DNA from 3 places in the Enterobacter mori genome. Region 1 is predicted to be linked to each of the others. Evidence: riboswitches for the same ligand, from Rfam matches in the RefSeq annotation. Region 1 holds a riboswitch; each other region holds the start of a gene.
The links. A riboswitch is a leader RNA that binds a small molecule or an ion and turns the genes downstream of it on or off. The one in region 1 is predicted to bind thiamine pyrophosphate.
Positions count from the first base shown of each region.

Region 2: another riboswitch for thiamine pyrophosphate. It lies ahead of thiC (phosphomethylpyrimidine synthase ThiC); the one in region 1 lies ahead of thiB (thiamine ABC transporter substrate binding subunit).
Region 3: another riboswitch for thiamine pyrophosphate. It lies ahead of thiM (hydroxyethylthiazole kinase); the one in region 1 lies ahead of thiB (thiamine ABC transporter substrate binding subunit).

Region 1 covers NZ_CP104285.1:714,800-720,269, reverse strand. The annotation lists gene leuD (3-isopropylmalate dehydratase small subunit) at 1-40, shown strand, start outside; gene N2K86_RS03430 (Hok/Gef family protein) at 133-285, opposite strand; gene N2K86_RS03425 (sugar efflux transporter) at 502-1,680, opposite strand; gene sgrT (glucose uptake inhibitor SgrT) at 1,801-1,953, opposite strand; gene sgrR (HTH-type transcriptional regulator SgrR) at 2,042-3,697, shown strand; TPP riboswitch at 3,734-3,834, shown strand; gene thiB (thiamine ABC transporter substrate binding subunit) at 3,866-4,849, shown strand; gene thiP (thiamine/thiamine pyrophosphate ABC transporter permease ThiP) at 4,825-5,470, shown strand, end outside.
Region 2 covers NZ_CP104285.1:241,398-246,867, forward strand. The annotation lists gene thiG (thiazole synthase) at 1-160, opposite strand, end outside; gene thiS (sulfur carrier protein ThiS) at 162-362, opposite strand; gene N2K86_RS01200 (HesA/MoeB/ThiF family protein) at 346-1,101, opposite strand; gene thiE (thiamine phosphate synthase) at 1,094-1,729, opposite strand; gene thiC (phosphomethylpyrimidine synthase ThiC) at 1,729-3,624, opposite strand; TPP riboswitch at 3,703-3,812, opposite strand; gene rsd (sigma D regulator) at 3,867-4,364, opposite strand; gene nudC (NAD(+) diphosphatase) at 4,460-5,233, shown strand; gene hemE (uroporphyrinogen decarboxylase) at 5,272-5,470, shown strand, end outside.
Region 3 covers NZ_CP104285.1:3,087,906-3,093,375, reverse strand. The annotation lists gene N2K86_RS14610 (hypothetical protein) at 271-585, shown strand; partial or broken gene N2K86_RS22705 (DUF4225 domain-containing protein) at 652-747, opposite strand; gene N2K86_RS14605 (STM2901 family protein) at 1,134-1,598, shown strand; gene N2K86_RS14600 (DUF1493 family protein) at 1,592-1,921, shown strand; gene N2K86_RS14595 (hypothetical protein) at 2,009-2,509, shown strand; TPP riboswitch at 2,785-2,882, shown strand; gene thiM (hydroxyethylthiazole kinase) at 2,918-3,688, shown strand; gene thiD (bifunctional hydroxymethylpyrimidine kinase/phosphomethylpyrimidine kinase) at 3,685-4,485, shown strand; gene N2K86_RS14580 (GntR family transcriptional regulator) at 4,528-5,274, shown strand; gene N2K86_RS14575 (PfkB family carbohydrate kinase) at 5,248-5,470, opposite strand, start outside.

The DNA of each region.
Region 1 (5,470 bases):
CTCAGCGTACGAGAAAAAACAGCCTGCGTTTATGGGCTAACGGCAATGGCCCGCAGAAAGCGGGCCATTCATAAGGGTGCGTTGAGGCTCAACCACTCTGGAGTGGCGGGGAAACATCCCCCGCCAATACCGCTAACGTTTTACTTCGTAAGCCAACACTGCCGCCAGCTCTGTTTTCTCCTGTCTGAAATGCAGCTCACACAGCGAGTCGCGCACCATCCAGGTGAAGATCAACAGCGTCGTACAGATCAGAAACAAACCTAACAGCAGAGTACGTTTTGGCATTCCAGCCTCCTTATTGCTTTTCGGCAATGAAGAGACTAACCTCGCAATGTTGGTTGTGAAGTTGGTCTCCCCATCAGTTTTTTGATGTGGGACTCTCCACTGTTTGCCTCTTGCGAAAGCCTGAGGCAAACAGCCTCAAGCACCCGCCACGCACTCTATTCCCCTTCCGGGTACCTGTCAGAAAGTCGTTTCATTTCGTGAAGCTGCCTTCCAGAATCAGACGTCCTTAACCCGGCAGGTCAGCCCAAGCGTAACCACCGAAATCGCGGCAATCATCCAGTAAACTGAGCCATGCCCGTAACTTTGCGCCAGCGCGCCCTGAATCACCCCTGCCAGAATAACGCCCGTTGAAATGCTGTTGGTGAACAGCGTGGTCGCAGAGCCAGCGCGTCCCGGCATTAAATCCTGGAACCAGAGCATGCCGATCCCGGCAACAATCCCGATAAACACGGCGTTAAACAGCTGCAGCGCCAGCAAGGCTTCACGCGAATGGAAGAGGATCAGCCCCGCGTAGAACAGTACCCCGGCCGCCATGGCGACGATCATCATCCTGCGTTTTCCGAAGCGCTTAACGTAGTATCCCGCCAGAATCATTGCCGGAATTTCCAGCCCGGCGGCAGTTCCCATTAAGATCCCCGCAAGCTTGTCCGGCAGACCCAGATCGCTGCTGATCCACAGAGGCATATCGATGATATACATGGTGTTGCAGGTCCACATCAGCGTGGAGGCAATAAACAGCATGCGGACGTTTTTATCCTGCCAGCCGCTCACCTGGGTGACAGGTTTATCCGTTGTCTGTTCGACACGCGCCACAGACGGCAGCGCTAAGGCAATCAATGCCAGACTGATGACAAAAATCCCGGCGGCGATGGAGAACATAGTGGTGAAGCCGTAGTTCAATGCCAGCATGAAGGCCAGCGGCGGTCCAATGACCCACGCCAGCGAGAGCTGTGCGCGCATCACGGAGCTAAACATCACCACTTCCCGCGCCGAGCTATCGGCGTATTCGCGAGCCAGCGCGAACAGCTGCGGCATGGCGGTATTCGCGAGAGAGGCCAGCAGCACGCCACAGGTAATGAGGGTCAAATAATGACGGTTAAAGGCAAACAGCAGCGCATTGCCTACGGCCATCGCACAGCAAAAGAGGATCAGCCTGCGCCTGTCACCCTGACTGTCGGATCGTTTTGCCAGCCACAGGCTGACCAGGATCCCGGCAATCGCGTTGACGGTATAAAACAGCCCCACCCAGAACGGCTGCGCCCCCACCTCGCGGCTGAGAAACAGGCTCAGCGTCGGTGCCTGAAGCGCCCCCGCCACGCCCATCATAAAGACGACCAGCATAAAAGCGGCATACACGCCGTTCAGGCGTCGCCCCATCGTCATCAACCACAGCATGCGCAAGTCCTTGTGAAAGCGAATCGAAATTGGGTGAAATAGTAAACGAAAAAAGCCAGCAAAAACATTTTGCTGGCGGGTGATTAGCACCAATACTCAGTCACACATGATCGAGGCGAGTTAGCGGGAAGAGGTCGGTTTCGTAACGTCCCACTGCATCAGTTCTTCTAACATTTTCAGCCGTTGCTCTGCACACTGGCGGGTCAGCCAGGACGATCCTTTTGTCGCTGAAAAGTACTGCTGATAAAACTGACGTGCGGTAGACCTCTTCATAATTTACCTCCTCGCTTCATCGGGAAGTATTATTGGCCTAATATAGGGATAAATAAATTGCTGGTTTTTTGTCAGGAGTTCCCCTTTTATGCCTTCCGGTCGTCTGCAACAACAATTTATCCGCCTCTGGCAGTGCTGCGAGGGGCAATCGCAGGAGACCACGCTTAACGAGCTGGCTGACCTGCTTAGCTGTTCCCGCCGCCATATGCGCACGCTGCTCAACACCATGCAGCAACAGGGCTGGTTAAGCTGGGAAGCGGAGGCGGGGCGCGGCAAACGCTCGCGTCTGACCTTTCTCTATACCGGGCTGGCGTTGCAGCAGCAGCGGGCGGAAGATCTTCTTGAGCAGGACCGCATCGATCAGCTGGTACAGCTGGTGGGCAACAAGGCCGCCGTGCGCCAGATGCTGGTTTCCCATCTCGGACGCAGTTTTCGTCAGGGCCGCCATATTCTGCGAGTGCTTTACTACCGTCCGATGAAAAATCTGTTGCCCGGTACGGCGTTACGGCGGTCTGAAACCCACATGGCCCGACAAATCTTCAGCGGGCTGACGCGCATAAATGAGGAAAATGGGGAACTGGAGGCGGATATCGCGCACCACTGGCAGCAACTCTCTTCACTCCACTGGCGCTTCTTTTTACGCCCCGGCATCCACTTTCACCACGGTCGCGAGCTGGAAATGCACGACGTCATCGCCTCTCTGGAACGCGCCTGCAGACTACCGCTTTATTCGCACATTTCCCGCATCCATTCCCCAACGGCATGGACGCTGGATATTGAGCTATCGCAGCAGGACAAATGGCTTCCCTGGCTGCTGGGCTATGTGCCGTCGATGATTTTGCCCGGCGAGTGGGAATCGATGAACAATTTTGCCAGCCTGCCGATTGGCACAGGGCCCTACTCCGTATCCCGCAATAACAGCAACCAGCTGAAAATCCGCGCGTTCGATGACTACTTTGGCTATCGGGCGCTGATTGACGAAGTGAACGTGTGGGTATTACCGGATCTCAATGAAGATCTCAGCTGCGGGCTGACGCTTGAAGGCCCCACCACGGGAGAAAAAGCCGTGGAGAGTCGCCTTGAGGAGGGCTGTTACTATCTCCTCTTTGACCGCCGCACCCACCGTGGGGCAAACCAGGCCGTCCGCGAGTGGATCAGCCACGTTTTGTCCCCTTCCAATCTGATCTACCATGCGGAAGAGCAGTACCAGACATACTGGTTTCCGGCGTACGGCCTGCTTCCGCGCTGGCACCACGCCCGCCCGGTGCACTGCGACAAACCCGCAGGGCTGGAGTCCATCACCCTGACCTACTACCGCGAACACGTTGAGCATCGTTTTATTGCCAGAATCATGACCCGGCTGCTGGCAGCCGAGGGGGTCACGTTAGACGTCAGGGAAGTGGACTATGACGAATGGCATCAGGGGGAGATCGCCAGTGATATCTGGCTTAACAGCGCCAACTTTACCCTGCCGCTCGATTTCTCTCTCTTCTCGCACCTGTATGAAGTCCCGCTGATCCAGCACTGCATCGACCGTGACTGGCAGGCGGATGCCGCCCAATGGCGTGCGGGAGAAATGAATCTTGCTGCGTGGTGCCAGCAGCTGCTGGCCGAACAGGCGATCGTACCGTTGATTCACCACTGGCTGATGATCCAGGGCCAGCGCAGTATGCGCGGCCTGCGGATGAACACTCTGGGCTGGTTTGATTTTAAATCCGCTTGGTTTGCGCCGCCGGAGCCATAACGCTTTCGTAATATTCACCAAATCATTACAATAGCGCCGTTCTCAACGGGGTGCTGCATCACAGATGTGCGCTGAGATAATACCCGTCGAACCTGATCCGGATAACGCCGGCGAAGGGATTTGAGGCTGTCGCTCAAAATCCTTTGCCACTCAACTTTGAGGTGCAAAGTGTTAAAAAACGTTCTTCCTCTGCTGGCGCTGTTTGCGCTGCCTGCTTTTGCCAAACCCGTCCTGACGGTCTACACCTATGACTCCTTCTCTGCCGACTGGGGCCCTGGCCCGGTAGTCAAAAAAGCCTTTGAAGCTGACTGTGACTGCGAGCTGAAGTTCGTCGCGCTGGAAGATGGCGTGTCGCTGCTCAACCGCCTGCGCATGGAAGGGAAAAACAGCAAGGCTGATGTAGTGCTCGGGCTGGATAACAACCTGCTGGAAGCCGCCTCGCAAACCAAACTGTTTGCCAAAAGCGGCGTGGCGGCAGATGCCGTTAACTTGCCGGGCGGCTGGAAAAACGACACCTTTGTGCCGTTCGACTACGGCTACTTTGCTTTCGTCTATGACAAGAACAAGCTGAAAAACCCGCCGAAGAGCCTGAAAGAGCTGGTCGAAAGTGACCAGAAGTGGCGCGTGATTTATGAAGACCCGCGTACCAGTACGCCGGGGCTGGGCCTGCTGCTGTGGATGCAAAAGGTCTATGGGGATAAAGCACCGGAAGCGTGGCAAAAACTGGCCGCCAAAACCGTCACCGTGACCAAAGGCTGGAGCGAAGCCTATGGCCTGTTCCTGAAAGGTGAAAGCGACCTGGTGCTGAGCTACACCACCTCTCCGGCCTACCACATCATCGCCGAGAAGAAAGACAACTACGCTGCGGCGAATTTTGCTGAAGGTCACTACCTGCAGGTGGAAGTGGCAGCGCGTACCGCCGCCAGCAAACAGCCGGAACTAGCCGAGAAGTTCCTGAAATTTATGGTTTCACCGGCGTTTCAGAACGCCATTCCAGCGGGCAACTGGATGTATCCGGTCACTAACGTTGCGCTGCCAGCAGGTTTCGAGCAGTTGACCAAACCAACAACCTCGCTGGAGTTTACACCGCAGCAGGTCGCCGCGCAGCGTGCTGCATGGGTAAGTGAATGGCAACGCGCCGTCAGCCGTTGATTCCCGGCTGGTTAATCCCCGGTCTGCTCGCCGCCCTGCTGATGGTGGCGGTCAGCCTGGGGGCATTCCTTGCACTGTGGTTTAACGCGCCGGAGAGTGACCTGTTTGCCCTCTGGCACGACAGCTACCTCTGGCACGTGATCCGGTTCTCCTTCTGGCAGGCGTTTCTCTCTGCCCTGCTCTCGGCGATCCCGGCCATTTTTCTGGCGCGAGCACTGTATCGGCGGCGTTTTCCCGGCAGGCAGGCGCTGCTGCGCCTGTGCGCCATGACGCTGATCCTGCCCGTGCTGGTGGCGGTATTTGGTATTCTGAGCGTTTACGGTCGCCAGGGCTGGCTGGCGTCGCTGTTCGCCCAGCTTGGTCTGGAATGGACCTTCTCTCCTTACGGCCTGCAGGGCATTCTGCTGGCGCACGTGTTTTTCAATATGCCGATGGCAACGCGCCTCTTTTTGCAGGCGCTGGAAAACATTCCCGGCGAACAACGCCAGATTGCCGCTCAGCTTGGCATGCGCGGCTGGTCATTCTTCCGCTTTGTCGAATGGCCGTGGCTGCGCCGCCAGATCCCACCCGTGGCGGCATTAATCTTCATGCTCTGCTTCGCCAGCTTTGCCACCGTGCTGT
Region 2 (5,470 bases), 470 kb from region 1:
TGGCATCGTTATGCTGGCGAAGGTCCACGCGCTTCATCGCCAGCGTCACCAGCTGGCTGCCGCTTTCACGGATGGCATCCACCATCAGCTGTGGCGAGCCGAATTTTCCGGTTCCTGTAAACAGATGCGAATCAAAAACTTTATCGGCAATACGTAACATCTCAGCCCCCTGCGATGACCTGAAACAGCAGGATCTGGTCGCCTTCATTGACCTGCTGATGTTCCCACTGCTCGCGCGGCAGGATCTGTTGATTGAGCGCCAGTGCTGTTCCCGGCTTGAGCTGGCGCAGCCTTTCGAGCAGCACGGCAACGGTAAGTCCGTCATCGCACTTCATTGGCTCATCGTTAAACAGAATGCGCATCGCGGCCTCCGCATACCGGGCAGCGGCTGGCGCGATGTAACGCCAGATGGCGCCAGCCGCTGGAGCGGGCATCAAACAGCCGCAGCGTATTGCGTTCCGTCTCCATGCCGTTGAGCAGCTTGATGGCCTCCAGTGCCTGCAGCGTGCCCATCACGCCTACCACAGGGCCAAGAATGCCTGCGGTGCGGCAGTTGCGTTCAGGCTCGGCATCGTCCGGCCACAGGCAGCGATAGCACCCCTGCGCCCACGGAGGCGTCAGGACCATCATTTGTCCCCCGAAACCGACCGCGCTAGCGGTGATAAGCGGCGTGTTATGTGAGACGCAAGACGCATTGATAGCCTGACGCGTCGCCATATTGTCCGTGCAGTCCAACACCACATCGGCAAGGGCAACTTCACGCTGCAGGCGTTCACCACTGAGCCGCTCCTGCAGGGCAATCAGCTCGATATCCGGATTAAGCTGGTTCAGCCGCTGCCGGGTGATCTGTGCTTTCGGCTGGTCGATATCTTCGGTGGTAAAGAGAATTTGCCGCTGCAAATTGCTGAGGTGGACATCGTCGTCGTCGGCCAGCACCAGCGTACCGATACCTGCACCTGCCAGGTAAAGCGCGGCGGGTGCGCCTAGTCCGCCCAGACCGACAATCAGCACCCGGCTGGCGAGCAGTTTTTGCTGTCCGTCGATGGCAATATCTTCCAGCAGGATCTGACGACTGTAGCGCATAAAATCACGATCATTCATCGCCTGCTCCTGCCAGCTGTAACAGCTGTGCGGTCGCGGTCTGCCAGTCTGCGGCCTGGGTGATGGCGCTGACGACGGCAATACTGCCGACGCCGGTATCCAGCACCGACGGGGCACGTTCGAGGCTGATACCGCCGATGGCGACGGTGGGGTAATCCGCCAGACGTTTAACGTGACTCGCCAACTGCGTCAGCCCCTGCGGTGCGGATGGCATCTGCTTGGTTTGCGTCGGGAAGACGTGACCCAGCGCGATGTAAGAGGGACGGGCCGCCAGCGCCACGTCGATCTCCATGTCATCGTGTGTTGAAACGCCAAGACGCAAGCCAGCCTGGCGGATAGCGCTCAGATCCGTTGTTTCCAGGTCCTCCTGACCCAGATGCACGCCATACGCCTGGTGCTTAACGGCCAGCCGCCAGTAGTCGTTGATAAACAGGCGTGCGTTATATCGACGCCCCAGCACGATAGCGGTGACCACATCGGCCTCCACCTCTTCGTCGCGTTTATCTTTGATGCGCAGCTGGAGGGTGCGAACGCCAGCCTTCAGCAGACGCTCTATCCACTCCACGCTGTCCACTACCGGATAAAGCCCTAAGCGGAAGGGCACCGGGGGAAAATCGGGCTGGTACATTACGCCTCCTCTTTTTTGAGGTAGATTTCGCCGCCTTTGGCGCGGAAGGTTTCTGACATGTCCGCCATACCCACTTCAATGGTTTGTGCGGCGGCGTAGTCGCGCACCTCCTGGCTGATCTTCATCGAGCAGAATTTTGGCCCGCACATGGAGCAGAAGTGCGCAACTTTGCCCGATTCCTGCGGCAGGGTCTCGTCGTGATAGGCGCGGGCGGTGAACGGGTCCAGTGCCAGGTTGAACTGGTCTTCCCAGCGAAATTCAAAGCGTGCCTTCGACATAGCGTTATCGCGGATTTGCGCGCCCGGATGGCCTTTCGCCAGATCCGCCGCGTGGGCGGCAATTTTGTAGGTGATCAGCCCCTGCTTCACGTCCTCTTTATTTGGCAGGCCGAGGTGCTCTTTCGGCGTCACGTAGCAGAGCATGGCGCAGCCGAACCAGCCGATCATCGCCGCGCCAATGCCGGAGGTGAAGTGGTCGTAGCCTGGAGCGATGTCGGTCGTCAATGGCCCCAGCGTGTAGAACGGTGCTTCGTGGCAGTGCTCCAGCTCTTCGGTCATGTTGCGGCGGATCATCTGCATCGGCACGTGGCCCGGGCCTTCAATCATCACCTGCACGTCATACTCCCAGGCGATTTTGGTCAGCTCGCCCAGCGTGTGCAGTTCGGCAAACTGCGCTTCATCGTTGGCGTCGCGGATGGAGCCCGGGCGCAGGCCGTCGCCCAGCGAGAGAGAGACATCATACGCGGCGCAGATTTCACAGATTTCGCGGAAGTGTTCGTACAGGAAGTTTTCCTGATGATGGGAAAGGCACCACTTCGCCATGATGGAACCGCCGCGGGAGACGATGCCTGTCAGGCGTTTCGCCGTCATCGGCACGTAGCGCAGCAGCACGCCCGCGTGAATGGTGAAGTAGTCCACGCCTTGTTCAGCCTGCTCCAGCAGCGTGTCGCGGAAGGCTTCCCAGGTGAGGTCCTCGGCAATGCCGTTGACCTTCTCCAGCGCCTGATAAATCGGTACGGTGCCAATCGGTACCGGGCTGTTACGCAGGATCCACTCACGGGTTTCGTGGATATAACGGCCGGTGGAGAGGTCCATCACCGTGTCCGCGCCCCAGCGCGTGGACCAGACCAGCTTTTCCACCTCTTCTTCGATGGAGGAGGTGACGGCCGAGTTACCGATGTTAGCGTTGACCTTCACCAGGAAGTTGCGGCCAATAATCATCGGCTCGGATTCCGGGTGGTTAATGTTGGCGGGGATAATGGCGCGACCGGCAGCCACTTCGTCACGCACAAATTCCGGCGTGATGTTCTCCGGCAGGCGAGCACCAAACCCTTCACCCGGATGCTGGTGGCGCAGTATTTCGCTACGGATGCGCTCGCGCCCCATGTTTTCGCGGATGGCAATGAACTCCATCTCCGGCGTGACGATGCCCTGGCGCGCGTAGTGCAGCTGGGTCACGCATTTGCCCGCTTTAGCTCGTTTTGGCGTCAGCAGGCCGGTAAATCGCAGCTCGTCCAAACCGTCGTCGGCCAGGCGTTCTTTGGTGTAAGCAGAGCTTTGCTCGTTTAGCGCTTCGCTATCATCACGCGCATCAATCCACGGCTGGCGCAGCTTCGCCAGACCCTGCTGGACGTTAATTGCAACATCGGGATCGCCATACGGGCCGGAGGTGTCGTATACCGGCACGGCTTCGTTGTCTTCAAACTGCGGGTTCTCTTTGCTGCCGCCGATAAGCGTTGGGCTGAGCTGGATCTCACGCATCGGGACGCGAATATCGGCCTGCGAGCCGGAAATGTAGATACGTCTGGAGTTCGGGAAAGCGGTGCCTTCCAGGGTGTCGATGAAGTGTTGGGCCTGTGCGCGCTGTTCGCGGCGGGTCAGTTTTGCAGTAGACATAGCTCATTCCAAAAGTGAAGGACATGGCTTGTCAGACGACGGATGAAGCAAGAGAGGATCGCCCTCAGGCGATACAACAGCAGTGTGACTCTTGTTCCCTTCGCAGGTATTAGCCTGATCAGGTTCCGCGGATCCCGAATTAACGGTCTCAGCCCGTGCTTTCACACTGGGCACTCCGACAAGAAAAATCCCCCTCGTGAGAGGGGCGAATGATTGTAAATTACTCGTTAACGATTAAGAACTCAAGCAGGGCGCGCGACGTTCTCTTCATTGCTGATATTTAAGTCATTGTCCAGCACGAGGGCGATCAGCTTATCTTCCAGCGTGAATCGCTCTTCCAGCGCTTCGCCAAGGTCGGAAAGCGCCTGCTGGAACTCAAGATAGTTATCGTGATCGATGGCGTTCTCAAGCGTGGAATCATAGTAATCCATGATCTGCTGGGTGTTGGCTTCCAGCATCGGACAGAGTTTGCTGGCCGCTAAATACGGTGTTGTCCCTTCCATTTCGCGGATAATGCGTTCATAAATATTGAAATGGCCGTCGGACAGGTAGTCGACCAGGCTCTGACAAAAATCATCCAGCGCTTTTTCATTCAGCCGCATAAACGATTCTTTGCCAGGCTTAAGACCGACCAGATTGTAATAAGCCACGAGTAGATGCTTGCGCACATGTAGCCAGCGATCCACCAGTTTGTTACTTCCTCTAACGCGCTCAGTCAGGCTTTCTAGCTGGTTTAACATGGTCAACTCCGCAAGGTTTAGGATTGAATCTGCTTATCCAAAATGTAACCACAATGCTAACAACATGTCAGTGAAGCGAAGGTAGTGCAATAGATATGGATCGTATTATTGAAAAATCAGATCTGGGTTGGTGGATCGTCAGTCACGAACAAAAATTATGGCTGCCCGCCGGTGAAATCCCCCATGGCACGGCGGAAACGTTCGATCTGGTAGGACAAACCGCGCTGTGGATCGGTGAGTGGCAGGGCGAGCCGGTGTGGTTGATCCAACAAGCGCGTCATCAGGATATGGGATCTGTGCGTCAGGTGCTGGATCAGGATGTCGGTCTGTTCCAGCTGGCGGGGCGCGGCGTGCAGCTGGCGGAGTTTTACCGCTCGCATAAATACTGCGGCTACTGCGGTCATACCATGCATCCGAGCAAAACCGAGTGGGCGATGCTCTGCAGCCATTGCCGCGAACGCTATTATCCGCAAATTGCGCCGTGCATTATCGTCGCTATCCGCCGGGAGGATTCCATCCTGCTGGCGCAGCATACTCGTCATCGCAACGGCATTCACACCGTGCTGGCCGGGTTCGTCGAAGTGGGCGAAACGCTGGAGCAGGCGGTGGCGCGCGAGGTGATGGAAGAGAGCAGTATTAAGGTGAAGAACCTGCGCTATGTCACCTCCCAGCCCTGGCCGTTCCCGATGTCGCTGATGACCGCGTTTATGGCCGAATACGATAGCGGCGAGATCGTTATCGATCGGAAAGAACTGCTGGAAGCGAACTGGTATCGCTATGACGATTTACCGCTGTTACCTCCGCCGGGTACGGTGGCGCGTCGGCTGATAGAAGATACCGTGGCAATGTGTCGGGCCGAGTATGAGTAGTGTTACACTGAGGCCATGACGCTTAAGGAACTGCAAAAATGACCGAACTGAAGAACGATCGTTATCTGCGTGCGCTGCTGCGCCAGCCCGTTGATGTCACCCCGGTGTGGATGATGCGCCAGGCGGGACGCTATCTGCCAGAGTATAAAGCCACGCGCGCGCAGGCGGGTGATTTTATGTCGCTGTGCAAAAACGCCGAGCTGGCCTGCGAAGTGACGCTCCAGCCGCTGCGCCGCT
Region 3 (5,470 bases), 2.4 Mb from region 1:
TTATTCCATGAGGCATCGGTAATTCCGTTCTCATCAAGGCTAAACGATATAACAAAACCATCACCGTGAATCTCGTAAAAACCCGCATTGAGACGTTTTACGATCGCTTTGGGTGGTTTGGTTGTAACGTCTTGGTACTACCAGGGCTAAGGAAAGGGCGGTAGAGTCTGCCGCAAAGTTTCGGCAGGATTGCTGTAAAGTTCATCAGTATGATTGCTTGCACAATCAGTGATTGAGAAACCACTCCTGGAAGATAAAGGACGATACAATATGAAAGTGACTGATGAGGCTTTGTTACGTTCTGGCTTTACGCAGCCCGAATTGCAGAAGATAAAAAACAATATTGAAAAATATGGAGGAACGCTTGGAGAGGCCATAAATGACCTCGCCAGACGTTTTGTTACCTTGGCGGGAGTGGTGGCTGTGTGTACCTTTATCCTGCTGCTACTTACCGTCTTCAGCTCACCTGACAGAGCAGTTGCATGGGGGCTGGCGATGATCTTTGGGGTTGCCGTTATGTCCTTCGCACAGCCGCCGGTAATTTCCTATAAATCCTGGCGTTACCGAAAAACTATCAAGGATTAACTGGTTCCATTTTCTGTTGTTAATAGGTCGAAAATCACTTTTGCTTTAACACCATAACCGACAATCTTCATTATCGGTTTTGGCTCGTCGCGCTGTTTCAAATTCTTTCTCTACGACCTGTTTTATCTCTTCGACAAATTTGATCCGTGTTATCCCATTTCGAGCGCTCTCGCTGTCAGCATAATAGGACGGGTTTTTCCGGTCTTTTGCTCCTTCAAATTCAGAACGATGCCTTACAGATTGCCAAAATCTGAATATCGTAATTTGAGCGCGTCAGAACGCAGGGCTGCATGAAATCCACTCTTGCCCCAACAGCAGATAATTGTTCTTTCTGAACTCCTGGAACCTCAGTCGCCAGCCGAACCGGAAAAAGTGCTAACCCTGTCGGATGCGTGGGCTATGTACAAAGATGAAAAAGGGCGCAAGGGGGCGTTGCGCTCCCTCGTATTATCTTCTTAACTCATACTGCTAACGCCATGGTTTAGGGGTGACTGTCTGTAAATCAGTCGTTATGATTGCAATATATGCAGAGTCATAAGGGTTGAGATGTGGATACTGTCGAGGAACTTAACGGAACATACTTCTATGCGGGGCGATCAAACCTCACCGCCTCCGAGCTATTTTTCATGGTCTTCTGTGAAAATGTTGTTGATCAACTTGGTTTAGGTCTTGTTGATTTCGGTGCAGTAGTTGCCATTGTATCTGGGCGTAATACTCTCCCAACAAGGGCAAAACCAAACGGTGCTGAAAAGGGAACATCCTATGCGTCTAAAGCCTCACGAAAAGTGTTCAAAAAAGCGCAGTTCCCTTTCGGTATCAAACTACCTTCCGTTATTGGTGGTTATCCACCTTCTACAATCAGAATCAGGGCGGTAGCTAACATTGGAACCTTTACGGGCAGGGCTATTCCTGTCGTGGGGTGGATTATCTTAGCTTCTGATATCTCTCAAATCACCTATCGCACTATCCGAGACTACAATGCTATAGCGCGGGGTAACGATAAGTTATGGTAAATAATAATGTTGAGCAGCGCGTTTATGAGCTTGTACGGCCTTACGCTGGCACGTACCTATTCAAGTTCAAGAAAGTAGAGCTAACACCTGAAACGGATCTTGATACTGATTTGAGTCTTGATGAGCTTGAAGCTGGTGAGTTAATGGATACGTTTTTCGATGCGTTCAAGGTTGAACGGGGAAACTTTAAAATAGAAACTTACTATCCTGACCAGCCTGTTTCATGGAATCCATTTAAGAAAAAAGAGCCTGTTCCTGTACCAGATTTCAATGTTGGCATGCTGATCGAATCAGCTAAAGCCGGAAGATGGTTGTACGAATGAGGGGGCACACCGCCCCCAGTAAATACTGACTTGTTTATCCGTGATAAAATTAAGAATTATTTACAGGGATTAAAAGGAGATTAAGAAATGATTGAGTTGGCATCAGAGGTTGTTAACTTCATCGTAAATAAAATTGGATTGATTTTTTCCTTAGTTGCATTGGTTTTATCTTTCTTGAGCTATAGGAACAGTAAATTAGTAAAAAAGAAGAACGACAAAGATGCTCTTTATAAATTTAAGACGGAAACGTTACTCAAGGCGCGGGAGTTTGAAATTGCTTTTCAAGATTCATATGATAAGATAGATGGCTTTATAAAAGAATTGCAAGGAAATAACACGGTCTTTGCAGAACCAAAGAGTATCATTTTGAATGAATTGATTTCACAGCGTGACACATTCTATAAGCAGTGCGTGCTTGATGCCAAAGTAACTTGTTTAAAATTAATAGATAACTTTGATACATTAAGTGAAGACGAATTTTCGGAGTATCATAAAGTTTTTAACTCTGAATTGGAGAGATTAAAAGCAAATAATAAAAGATTAGATTCAAAGTTTACGTCTTTAATCCAGAGTATTGCAGGAAAATAAATACACTTCACGAAGTATTATTCTATTCGGTATGAATTATACCATCGCAATTACCAACACTGGGCACTCTTGATATCAATATGAAATGCCCTAAGCGCGCATCCCTCCCTTAATGCCCGTTGAATACTTCGTTCGTAGTGCGTTTACTTTGGCCTGTGTGATCCCCAGGTAGGCGCGTGTGTTTGGTGGAGCGATGCAGATGCGATGACCGGAAAGGTGGGGCTTGCAACAGCAACCCACTTCCCCTAAGCTGGCAAAAAGTATAGAGATTCAATCTACATGACTCGGGGTGCCCTTCTTCGTTGAAGGCTGAGAAATACCCGTATTACCTGATCTGGATAATGCCAGCGTAGGGAAGTCAGATGCCTTCCCGGTCATCGCTTCTTCACGCAAGGCAGGAGCGAACCCATGCAGCCTGACCTGCTCGATTTACACGTTTTACACCACTTCCGAGCCCGTTCCCCGCTCACGCACTGTATGACTAACGATGTTGTACAGACCTTCACAGCCAACGTGTTGCTGGCTCTCGGTGCATCGCCAGCGATGGTGATTGAAGCCGAAGAAGCCGAGCAGTTTGCTGAAATAGCCGATGCGCTGCTGATTAACGTTGGCACGCTGACCGCGCCGCGCGCCCAGTCGATGCGTCGGGCGATTGAACGCGCGGTGGCGGCTGGTAAGCCCTGGACGCTCGACCCGGTTGCCGTTGGCGCGCTCGCGTTCCGTACCCGCTTTTGCCATCAAATCCTCTCTCTGAAACCAGCTGCGATCCGTGGTAACGCCTCTGAAATCCTTGCCCTTGCCGGGATGAGCGCGGGCGGGCGCGGTGTTGATACCACCGACACCGCAGCCAGCGCGGTGCCTGCCGCGCAGGCTTTGGCGCGTCAGACGAATGCAATTGTCGTGGTCACGGGAGAAGTGGATTACATCACCGATGGACAGCGCACGCGCACCGTAACGGGCGGTGATCCGCTTATGACGCGCGTGGTGGGCACCGGGTGTGCGCTCTCTGCCGTCGTCTCGGCGAGCTGCTCGCTGCCGGGCGACCGGCTGGATAACGTCACAGCCGCCTGCGGATTGATGAAGCGAGCCGGAACGGTGGCCGTTTCGCAGTCTCGAGGGCCGGGCAGTTTTGCCAGCGCGTTCCTGGATGCGCTCTATACGCTGGAGGAGCAGGTATGAAGCGGATTAACGCTCTGACCATTGCCGGTACCGATCCAAGCGGCGGCGCGGGCATCCAGGCTGACCTTAAAACCTTCTCCGCGCTTGGCGCATACGGCTGTTCCGTCATTACCGCGCTGGTGGCGCAAAACACCCGCGGCGTGCAGTCGGTCTACCGTATCGAGCCGGATTTTGTTGCCGCGCAGCTGGATTCGGTGTTCAGCGACGTCCGCATCGATACCACCAAGATCGGTATGCTGGCCGAAACGGACATTGTGGAAGCGGTGGCCGAGCGGCTTAAGCGTTATCAGGTGCAAAACGTGGTGCTGGATACCGTCATGCTGGCAAAAAGCGGCGACCCGCTGCTCTCCGACTCCGCCGTGGAGACGCTGCGCACAAAGCTGCTGCCGCAGGTGGCGTTGATCACGCCCAATCTGCCGGAAGCCGCCGCGCTGCTGAGTGCCCCGCACGCGCAAAACGAACGTGAAATGAAAGCGCAGGGGAACGCGCTGCTGGCGATGGGCTGCGGTGCGGTGCTGATGAAGGGCGGTCATCTTGACGATGCCGAAAGCCCGGACTGGCTCTTTACTCGCGACGGCGAAATGCGTTTTACCGCGCCGCGCGTGCAGACCAAAAATACCCACGGTACGGGCTGCACGCTCTCTGCCGCGCTGGCGGCGTTGCGTCCACGGCATGACAGCTGGGCCGACACGGTGCGCGAAGCGAAAATCTGGCTCTCCGCGGCGCTGGCAAAAGCCGATACTCTGGAAGTGGGTCACGGTATTGGGCCGGTTCATCATTTTCATGCATGGTGGTAACCCAGTATACTGGCAGGAAACACCACGCCTGAGAAAACAGAGATGGAACAAGCGCATACCCGGTTAATCGCTCAACTGAATGAACGGATCGCCGCGCCGGACAACACGCCGCTGTACCTGAAATTTGCCGAAACGGTAAAAAATGCGGTGCGAAGCGGCATGCTGGAGCACGGGAATATTTTGCCCGGCGAGCGCGATCTGAGCCAGTTAACCGGCGTGTCGCGCATTACCGTGCGTAAAGCGATGCAGGCGCTGGAGGAAGAGGGCGTGGTCACGCGCTCCCGTGGCTATGGCACGCAAATCAATAACATCTTCGAGTATTCGCTGAAAGAGGCGCGCGGGTTCTCTCAACAGGTGGTCCTGCGTGGTCAAAAGCCCAATACGCTGTGGGTCAACAAGCGGGTGGTGAAGTGTCCCGAAGAGGTGGCGAACCATCTTTCAATTCCCCCTGAGAGCGAGGTTTTCCTGCTCAAGCGTATTCGCTACGTTGACGATGACGCCGTCTCGATTGAGGAGTCATGGGTGCCAACGGGATTCATCCACGACCCCGATGCGATTGGCGTCTCGCTGTACGATTACTTCCGCAGCCAGAATATCTTCCCGCAGCGCACCCGTTCGCGCGTGAGCGCCCGTATGCCGGACAGCGAGTTTCAGGCACACATTAAGATGGATGAAAAAATACCGGTGCTGGTGATCAAGCAGGTTGCGCTTGACCAACAGCACCGGCCGATTGAGTACAGCATCAGCTACTGCCGCAGCGACCTATACGTCTTTGTGTGCGAGGAGTAATTCGTCGCGAGTCGGTGCGCAATCGCCGCCGCGATGGCTGACCACCCAGGACGCCACGGCATTCCCCAGCAGAACGGCGGCTGCCAGCGACCATCCCGCCGCCAGCCCGGCAAGCGTGCCGCCCGCGTGGCTGTCGCCTGCGCCAATGGTGTCCACCACCGTGGCCGGAAATGCCGGAACAACGCCCGAGACGTCA